Regions from separate parts of the Streptomyces spinoverrucosus genome, predicted to be linked through region 2. Evidence: riboswitches for the same ligand, from Rfam matches in the RefSeq annotation. Region 2 holds a riboswitch; the other holds the start of a gene.
What was found. Region 2 has a riboswitch for glycine ahead of gcvP (aminomethyl-transferring glycine dehydrogenase). Riboswitches for the same ligand answer to the same signal wherever they lie in the genome.
Positions count from the first base shown of each region.

Region 1: another riboswitch for glycine. It lies ahead of gcvT (glycine cleavage system aminomethyltransferase GcvT); the one in region 2 lies ahead of gcvP (aminomethyl-transferring glycine dehydrogenase).

Region 1 is NZ_JADPZX010000001.1:2,511,771-2,516,178, reverse strand. It holds gene glyA (serine hydroxymethyltransferase) at 1-947, opposite strand, end outside; gene gcvH (glycine cleavage system protein GcvH) at 962-1,339, opposite strand; gene gcvT (glycine cleavage system aminomethyltransferase GcvT) at 1,448-2,566, opposite strand; glycine riboswitch at 2,601-2,716, opposite strand; glycine riboswitch at 2,717-2,816, opposite strand; gene I2W78_RS11170 (AAA family ATPase) at 2,997-3,665, shown strand; gene I2W78_RS11165 (enhanced serine sensitivity protein SseB) at 3,742-4,408, shown strand, end outside.
Region 2 is NZ_JADPZX010000001.1:7,635,935-7,640,342, forward strand. It holds partial or broken gene I2W78_RS34670 (DNA polymerase IV) at 1-951, shown strand, start outside; gene I2W78_RS34675 (PRC-barrel domain-containing protein) at 873-1,244, opposite strand; glycine riboswitch at 1,358-1,453, shown strand; gene gcvP (aminomethyl-transferring glycine dehydrogenase) at 1,629-4,408, shown strand, end outside.

The DNA.
Region 1 (4,408 bases), 5.1 Mb from region 2:
GTGCCGCCGGAGAGCACGTCCACGCCCACCGCCTTCACGTCGTCCCGCACCAGCCGCTCGGCGAGGATGCGCGCGCCTTCCAGGGTACGGCGCTGGCGCTCCTTGAAGTCCTCCGAGGCCGCGACCTTGAAGGCCACCGCCTTCGCGGCGACCACATGCTCCAGCGGGCCACCCTGCTGACCGGGGAAGACCGCGGAGTTGATCTTCTTGGCGAGTTCGGCCGTGGACAGGATCACACCGCCGCGCGGGCCGCCCAGCGTCTTGTGGGTCGTGGTGGTGACGACGTGTGCGTGCGGCACCGGGTTCGGGTGCAGCCCGGCCGCGACCAGACCGGCGAAGTGGGCCATGTCGACCATCAGGTACGCGCCGACCTCGTCCGCGATCCGGCGGAAGGCGGCGAAGTCCAGCTGCCGGGGGTAGGCCGACCAGCCGGCGACGATCAGCTTCGGCTTGTTCTCCTTGGCGAGGCGCTCGACCTCGGCCATGTCGACCAGGCCGTCCTCGCCGACGTGGTAGGCGACCACGTTGTAGAGCTTGCCGGAGAAGTTGATCTTCATGCCGTGGGTCAGGTGCCCGCCGTGCGCGAGGTTCAGGCCCATGATCGTGTCGCCGGGCTTGAGCAGCGCGAACATCGCGGCCGCGTTGGCCTGCGCGCCCGAGTGCGGCTGGACGTTGGCGTGCTCGGCGCCGAACAGCTCCTTGACGCGGTCGATCGCGATCTGCTCGACCACGTCGACGTGCTCGCAGCCGCCGTAGTAGCGGCGGCCGGGGTAGCCCTCGGCGTACTTGTTGGTCAGGACCGAGCCCTGCGCCTCCATGACCGCGACCGGGGCGAAGTTCTCCGAGGCGATCATTTCGAGGGTGGACTGCTGGCGGTGCAGCTCGGCGTCGACGGCGGCCGCGACGGCCGGGTCGAGCTCGTGCAGGGGGGTGTTCAGGACGGACATGTGGCTACGACTCCTCAGCCGGCGGTGTGGGCGGCGTACTCGTCGGCGGAGAGCAGGTCGGCCGGCTCCTGAGCGATACGCACCTTGAACAGCCAGCCGCCCTCGAAGGGAGCGGAGTTCACCAGGGACGGGTCGTTCACCACGTCCTCGTTGACCTCGGTGACCTCACCGGTGACCGGGGAGTACAGGTCGCTGACCGACTTGGTCGACTCCAGCTCGCCGCAGGTCTCGCCCGCGGTCACCTGGGAGCCCACCTCGGGGAGCTGGGCGTAGACGACGTCACCGAGCGCGTTCGCCGCGAACTCGGTGATGCCGACCGTCGCGACGCCGTCCTCGGCGGTCGACAGCCACTCGTGCTCCTTGCTGTAGCGCAGCTGCTGGGGGTTGCTCATGGCCTGAATTCTCCTGTACGCGCGGGAGTGCTGGTGAATGGGGGACTGCTGGAACTACGTGTGAGCAGGCAAAATGTGCGCCGGGTCACGCGGACCCGAGCCCAGTGTCTACTTCTGGCGCTTGTAGAACGGCAGCGCCACGACCTCGTACGGCTCGTGGGTGCCCCGGATGTCCACACCGACGCCCGGCGTGCCCGGCGCCGCGTGCGCGGCGTCGACGTACGCCATCGCGATCGGCTTGCCCAGCGTGGGGGAGGGGGCGCCGGAGGTGACCTCGCCGATCACCTCGCCGCCGGCGACCACGGCGTACCCGGCGCGCGGCACCCGACGGCCCTCGGCGACCAGGCCGACCAGGACGCGCGGGGGGTTCTCCTGAGCGCGGGAGGCCGCCTCGCGCAGCGCCTCGCGCCCCACGAAGTCGCCCTCCTTCTCGAACTTCACCACCCGGCCGAGCCCGGCGTCGAAGGGGGTGAGGGACGTGGACAGCTCATTCCCGTACAGCGGCATGCCCGCCTCCAGGCGCAGCGTGTCCCGGCAGGACAGCCCGCACGGGACCAGGCCGACGCCGGCGCCCGCCTCGGTCAGCGCCTCCCACAGCGCGACGGCGTGCTCCGGCTTCACGAACAGCTCGAAGCCGTCCTCGCCGGTGTAGCCGGTGCGCGCGATCAGCGCCGGCACGCCCGCGACGGTGCCGGGCAGGCCGGCGTAGTACTTCAGGCCGTCGAGGTCGGCGTCGGTGAGCTGCTTGAGGATGCCGGGGGACTCGGGTCCCTGGACGGCGAGCAGGGCGTAGGCGTCCCGGTCGTCGCGGACGGCGGCGTCGAACCCGTCGGCCCGCTCGGTCAGCGCGTCCAGCACGACCTGGGCGTTGGAGGCGTTCGCCACGACCATGTACTCGGTCTCGCCGAGCCGGTAGACGATCAGGTCGTCGAGGATGCCGCCGTCGGCCCGGCAGATCATGGTGTAGCGGGCGCGGCCGACCTTGACGCCCCCGATGTTGCCGACCAGCGCGTAGTCCAGCAGGGCGGCGGCCTGGGGGCCGGTGACGGTGATCTCGCCCATGTGCGACAGGTCGAACAGCCCGGCCTTCGTGCGCACCGCGAGGTGCTCGTCGCGCTCGGAGCCGTAGCGCAGGGGCATGTCCCAGCCGGCGAAGTCGGTCATGGTCGCGCCCAGCGAGCGATGCAGGGCATCGAGCGCGGTACGACGGAGTGCGGTACTGCTCATCGGTCGGTCTCCCAAGGCATGACGGCGAGGTCGTTCCTCCCCATCTGTCATCGGAACCTGAGAGGTTCGCCATGACCACCCGTACGCGCGGGGTCACGGCTTGCACCTTGGGTGGAGCCACTGCGGCAGCGGCCCGCTTTTCAGATGTGCCTCGCCCGCGCGGTAACGGGGCCTGAGAGATTCAAGGGAGGGACTTGCTCCTTCGGCGCCCCAGTCACGTCGTGCCTGGGAACTCTCCCGCGCGGATTCAAACGGCCGGTATGCAGTTGGCGCGCACATCATTGCACGCATCGCCGGATCGCGGCAGGCCGCGATCTGTAACCGGTCTGTGGCAGCACGCGTACGAAAATGCGAGACAGTGGGGATTACCTTCTCTTTACACTCGACGGGGATGGGAACTCGTGAACCGCCCCAGGGGAGGACGATCACGGTGAACAGGACCACGGCCTACGCGACCACCACGGGCCTCGCGCTGCCCAAGCAGCCGACCGCCCCGGCCCGGGACGCGTGCGCCCCGCTGCCGTTCCCCGTGGTCCGCGACCTGCGCGACCGTGCGGGCCGCAGCCCGCACGCCCTGCTCTTCGGCCCGCACGACCTCGTCGTGATCACCGGCCTGCCCGGCAGCGGCAAGTCCACCCTCATGCGGCGCGCGGTCCGCGCCAGGCGCATCGACTCCCAGGACACCCGCGACCGCTGGGACCGCCGTACGCCGAGCCGGCTGCCGTACGCGGTGTACCGCCCCTTGGTCCGCCTCGCGCACTACGCCGGACTGCGCCGCGCCCTGCGCACCGGCGAGGGCGTCGTCGTCCACGACTGCGGTACGCAGGCCTGGGTGCGCGCCTGGCTGGCCCACGAGGCCCGCCGCCGCGGCGGCACGCTCCACCTGCTGATGCTCGACGTCACCCCCGAGCAGGCCCTGGCCGGCCAGCGCGAGCGCGGCCGCGGCGTCTCGCGGTACGCGTTCCTGCGCCACCGCCGCGCCGCCTCCCGCCTGCTGCGCCGCGTCGAGCGGGGCGACCTGCCCCGTGGCTGCGGCGCCGCGATCCTGCTCGACCGCGCGGCGGCGGACGCCCTGCGCAGAATCGGCTTCACGGGCTGACGCGGCGAGCCGGCCCGACCGGCGGCGGGATAGCCTTTTCAGCCGGCAGCACTGGTTCGGAGCAGGCGGTAGGCAGATGGATTTCCCGGGGGACTTTCCGGCGCAGGCGCACCCCCATCCGCACGGCGGATGGCCCGGCAACGAGCTGGAGGAGGTGCTGTCGGCCTCCCTCGGCGTCCCGTCGGCCGGCGGCCGCATCGTCGAGGTGCTCGGCCGCAGCTTCGTGTGGGTGCCGCTGCCGGGCGGCGGCGGCCCGCACAGCGGCCCCCTCGACCTGCCCGGCATGGAGATCGACGGCCAGGCCTACGTCCCGGTCTTCACCTCCGAGGAACAGTTCCGCCGGGTCGTCGGCCCCCACATGTCGTACACCATCGCCCCCGCCGTCGAGTTCGCCCGTGGCCTGCCCCCGCAGGCGGGCATCGCGCTGAACCCCGGCGGCGTGGTCGGCATCCCGCTCCCGCCGGCGGCGGTCGCCGAACTCGGCCGCGCCGGCCGCACCCCCCTCGACGGCACCGCGAGCGGCGGCCGGGCCCGCCTGTTCGAACCCGACTGGCAGGACGACCCGGTCGACTTCCTCACGGCGGCGGCCACGGAGTTCGAGGCGATCGGCGTGGTCACCACGGCCCGCCGCTGCCTGGCGGCGATCGAGACGGCGGACCCGGTGATGTTCGTGGGCGTCGAACTCTCCCAGTGGGAGGGCGACCTGCGCGCCGCCCCCCTCGACGCCCTCGGCCGCGTCCTGG
Region 2 (4,408 bases):
CGGGCTGGTGCTGATCGAGCCGGGCACCGAGCGGGCACTGCTGGGGCCGATGCCGGTGCGGACGCTGCCGGGGGTGGGGCCCGCGACGGGCGACCATCTGCGGCGGGCCGGGATCACCACGGTCGACGAGATCGCCGAGGCGGGCGAGGACGAGCTCGTACGGCTGCTGGGGAAGGCCCACGGGCACGCCCTGTATGCCATGGCGCTGGCCCGCGACGACCGGCCGGTGGTCGCCGAGCGGGAGGCGAAGTCCGTGTCGGTCGAGGACACGTATGACGTGGACATCCACGACCGGGTCCGGGTCGGGCTGGAGGTGCAGCGGCTCGCGGACCGGTGCGTGCGGCGGCTGCGCGGGGCCGGGCTGTCGGGGCGGACGATCGTACTGAAGGTGCGGCGGTACGACTTCTCGACGCTGACCCGGTCCGAGACGCTCCGTGGGCCCACGGACGATCCGGCGGTGGTGCGGGAGGCCGCGGCGCGGCTGCTGGAGTCCGTGGACACGACAGGGGGTGTGCGGCTGCTGGGGGTGGGGGTGAGCGGGCTGGCCGACTACACGCAGGAGGACCTGTTCGCGCAGGCGGCGGGGGAGCGGGCCGAGGGGGCGACGGAGGACGTGGCGGACGAGCCAGTGCCGGAGGAGGTCGAGCCCGTCGAGCGGCGGTGGGCTGCCGGGCACGATGTGCGGCACGCCGAGTACGGGCACGGGTGGGTGCAGGGCAGCGGGCTGGGCAGAGTGACCGTGCGGTTCGAGACGCCCGACTCGGAGCCCGGGCGGGTGCGGACCTTCCTGATCGACGATCCCGCGCTGGAGCCTGCGGATCCGCTGCCACTGGTGGCGCGAAGACCCGAGCTCCAGGGTTGAGCCTTCGGGGTCACGTCTCGTCCGAGCCCGCCAGCTTGCCGAAGTCGCGGTCCGGGAACCTGGGCGGGGCGGCCACGTCGAGGCCGTAGTGGTGGTAGAGCTGCAGTTCCTGTTCCGGGGAGAGGTGGCGGCCGACGCCGAAGTCGGGGGCGTCCTTGATCAGGGCCCGGTCGAAGGGGACGTGCAGGCTGCCTTCGACCAGTCGGCTCGGCTCCAATGGGACGAAGGCGTCCCTGCTGAACAGGCCGGTACGTATGGCGGCCCACTCCGGAACGCCGGTCGCGTCGTCGAGGTAGACCTCGTCGATGGTGCCTATTTTGGTGCCGTTGCGGTCGAAGGCCTTGCGGCCGATCAGGTTGCGCGGATCGATGTCGGTCTGCACGGGCCCTCCACTTGCTCGCACCACATTCGTAAGCACTACGAAAGAGCACAATGGGGAACGCGGCCACTCGAAGGTCCTGGCGTTGACCTCGCTGGTAGTCTGGCAACGGCTGCTGACCCCGTGCGGGAGAGTCCTCCGGAGATCACCGGAGGCGCCGAAGGAGCAAATCCTCCCCGGAATCTCTCAGGCCCACGTACCGCACGGACGAGGTCACTCTGGAAAGCAGAGCGGGTGTCACGGCTTCCGCTCTCACCGACGGTGCAAGCCGGGCGTCCGCAGGGCGGCCGGTGAAGCTCTCAGGTTGAGATGACAGAGGGGGAGGCCGTCGGGGCACCCGTGCCGTGGTGCCCCTCGAAGGTCGCGTCAGACCAGGAGGCCTCCGCAATGACCGCCCAGCGCATTCCGCTCTCCGAGCTCGAACAGGGCACACCCTTCGAGCAGCGCCACATCGGGCCCGACCAGGAGGCGCGGGCGAAGATGCTCGCGCAGGTCGGCTACGGCTCGCTCGACGAGCTCACCGCCGCGGCGGTACCGGATGTGATCAAGAACGCCGACGCCCTGGACCTGCCGGGCGCGCGCACCGAGGCCGAGGTGCTGCGCGAGCTGCGCTCCCTGGCCGACGGCAACCAGGTCCTGGGCTCCATGATCGGGCTCGGGTACTACGGGACGTTCACCCCGCCCGTCATCCTGCGCAACGTCATGGAGAACCCGGCCTGGTACACGGCGTACACCCCGTACCAGCCGGAGATCTCGCAGGGCCGGCTGGAGGCGCTGCTGAACTTCCAGACCGTGGTCGCCGACCTCACCGGGTTGCCGACCTCCGGTGCCTCCCTGCTGGACGAGGGCACGGCCGCGGCCGAGGCGATGGCGCTGTCCCGGCGCATGGGCAAGAACAAGAAGGGCCTGTTCCTGGTCGACGCGGACGTGCTGCCGCAGACCATCGCCGTGATCCAGACCCGCGCCGAGCCGACCGGCGTCGAGGTCGTCGTCGCCGACCTCGGCGAGGGCATCCCGGCCGAGGTCGCCGGGCGTGAGATCAACGGCGTGCTGATCCAGTACCCGGGCGCCTCCGGGGCCGTACGCGACATCAAGGCGGTCATCGACCAGGCGCACGAACTGGGCGCGCTCGTCACCGTCGCCGCCGATCTGCTGGCGCTGGCGCTGCTGAAGTCGCCGGGTGAGCTGGGCGCGGACATCGCGGTCGGTACGACGCAGCGGTTCGGTGTGCCGATGGGCTTCGGTGGGCCGCACGCCGGTTACATGGCGGTGCAGGAGAAGTTCGCGCGCAGCCTGCCCGGGCGGCTCGTGGGCGTGTCCGTCGACGCCGACGGCAACAAGGCGTACCGGCTGGCGTTGCAGACGCGTGAGCAGCACATCCGGCGGGAGAGGGCGACCAGCAACATCTGCACCGCGCAGGTGCTGCTCGCCGTGATGGCCGGGATGTACGCCGTGTACCACGGGCCCGAGGGGCTGAAGGCCATCGCGCGGCGCACGCACCGGTACGCCACGATCCTCGCCGCGGGTCTGCGCAACGGCGGCGTCGAGATCGTCCACGACGCCTACTTCGACACCGTCACCGCGCGGGTGCCGGGGCGGGCGGCCGAGGTCGTCGCCGCCGCGCGCCAGAACGGTGTCAACCTGCGGCTCGTCGACGCCGACCACGTCTCCATGGCCTGCGACGAGACCACCAACCGGGCCCAACTGGCCGCCGTATGGACGGCGTTCGGTGTCGAGGGGGACATCGAGGCGCTGGACGATGTCACGGCGGAGTCGCTGCCCGGCGGACTGCTGCGCACCGACGACTACCTGACCCACCCGGTCTTCCATCAGCACCGCTCCGAGACCGCGATGCTGCGCTACCTGCGTCGGCTCGCCGACCGCGACTACGCGCTCGACCGGGGCATGATCCCGCTGGGCTCCTGCACCATGAAGCTCAACGCGACCACGGAGATGGAGCCGGTCACCTGGCCGGAGTTCGGGCAACTGCACCCCTTCGCGCCCGCCGAGCAGGCCCAGGGGTACCTGACGCTCATTCGGGAGCTGGAGGAACGTCTCGCGGAGGTCACCGGCTACGACAAGGTGTCGCTGCAGCCCAACGCCGGGTCGCAGGGTGAGCTGGCCGGGCTGCTCGCCGTGCGCGGGTACCACCGGGCGAACGGCGACGAGCAGCGGACCGTGTGCCTGATCCCGTCGTCCGCGCACGGCACGAACGCCGCGAGCGCCGTCATGGCCGGCATGAGGGTCGTCGTGGTGAAGACCGCCGAGGACGGGGAGATCGACGTCCGGGACCTGCGGGCGAAGATCGAGCAGTACCGTGACGAGCTGGCGGTGCTGATGATCACGTACCCCTCCACGCATGGTGTGTTCGAGGAGCATGTCGCCGACATCTGCGCGCAGGTGCACGACGCCGGTGGGCAGGTGTACGTCGACGGGGCCAACCTCAACGCCCTGGTCGGGCTCGCGAAGCCGGGGCACTTCGGTGGCGATGTGTCCCACCTCAACCTGCACAAGACGTTCTGTATCCCGCACGGCGGCGGTGGCCCGGGCGTCGGTCCGGTGGCCGTACGGTCGCACCTGGCGCCGTATCTGCCGAACCACCCCCTGCAGCCCGCGGCCGGGCCGGAGACCGGGGTCGGGCCTATCTCGGCCGCGCCGTGGGGTTCGGCGGGGATTCTGCCGATCTCGTGGGCCTATGTGCGGCTCATGGGCGGCGAGGGGCTGAAGCGGGCCACGCAGGTGGCCGTGCTGAGCGCCAACTACATCGCCAAGCGGCTGGAGCCGCACTACCCCGTGCTGTACACCGGTCCGGGCGGGCTGGTCGCGCACGAGTGCATCATCGATCTGCGGCCGCTGACCAAGGCGACGGGGGTGAGCGTCGACGACGTGGCCAAGCGGCTGATCGACTACGGCTTCCATGCGCCGACGATGTCGTTCCCGGTGGCCGGGACGCTGATGATCGAGCCGACCGAGTCCGAGGACCTGACCGAACTCGACCGGTTCTGCGAGGCGATGATCGCGATTCGGGCGGAGATCGAGAAGGTCGGGGCGGGGGAGTGGCCGGCCGACGACAACCCGCTGCGGAATGCTCCGCACACCGCCGCCGTGCTGGGTGGTGAGTGGAAGCACGTGTACTCGCGTGAGGAGGCCGTGTTCCCGGACGGGGT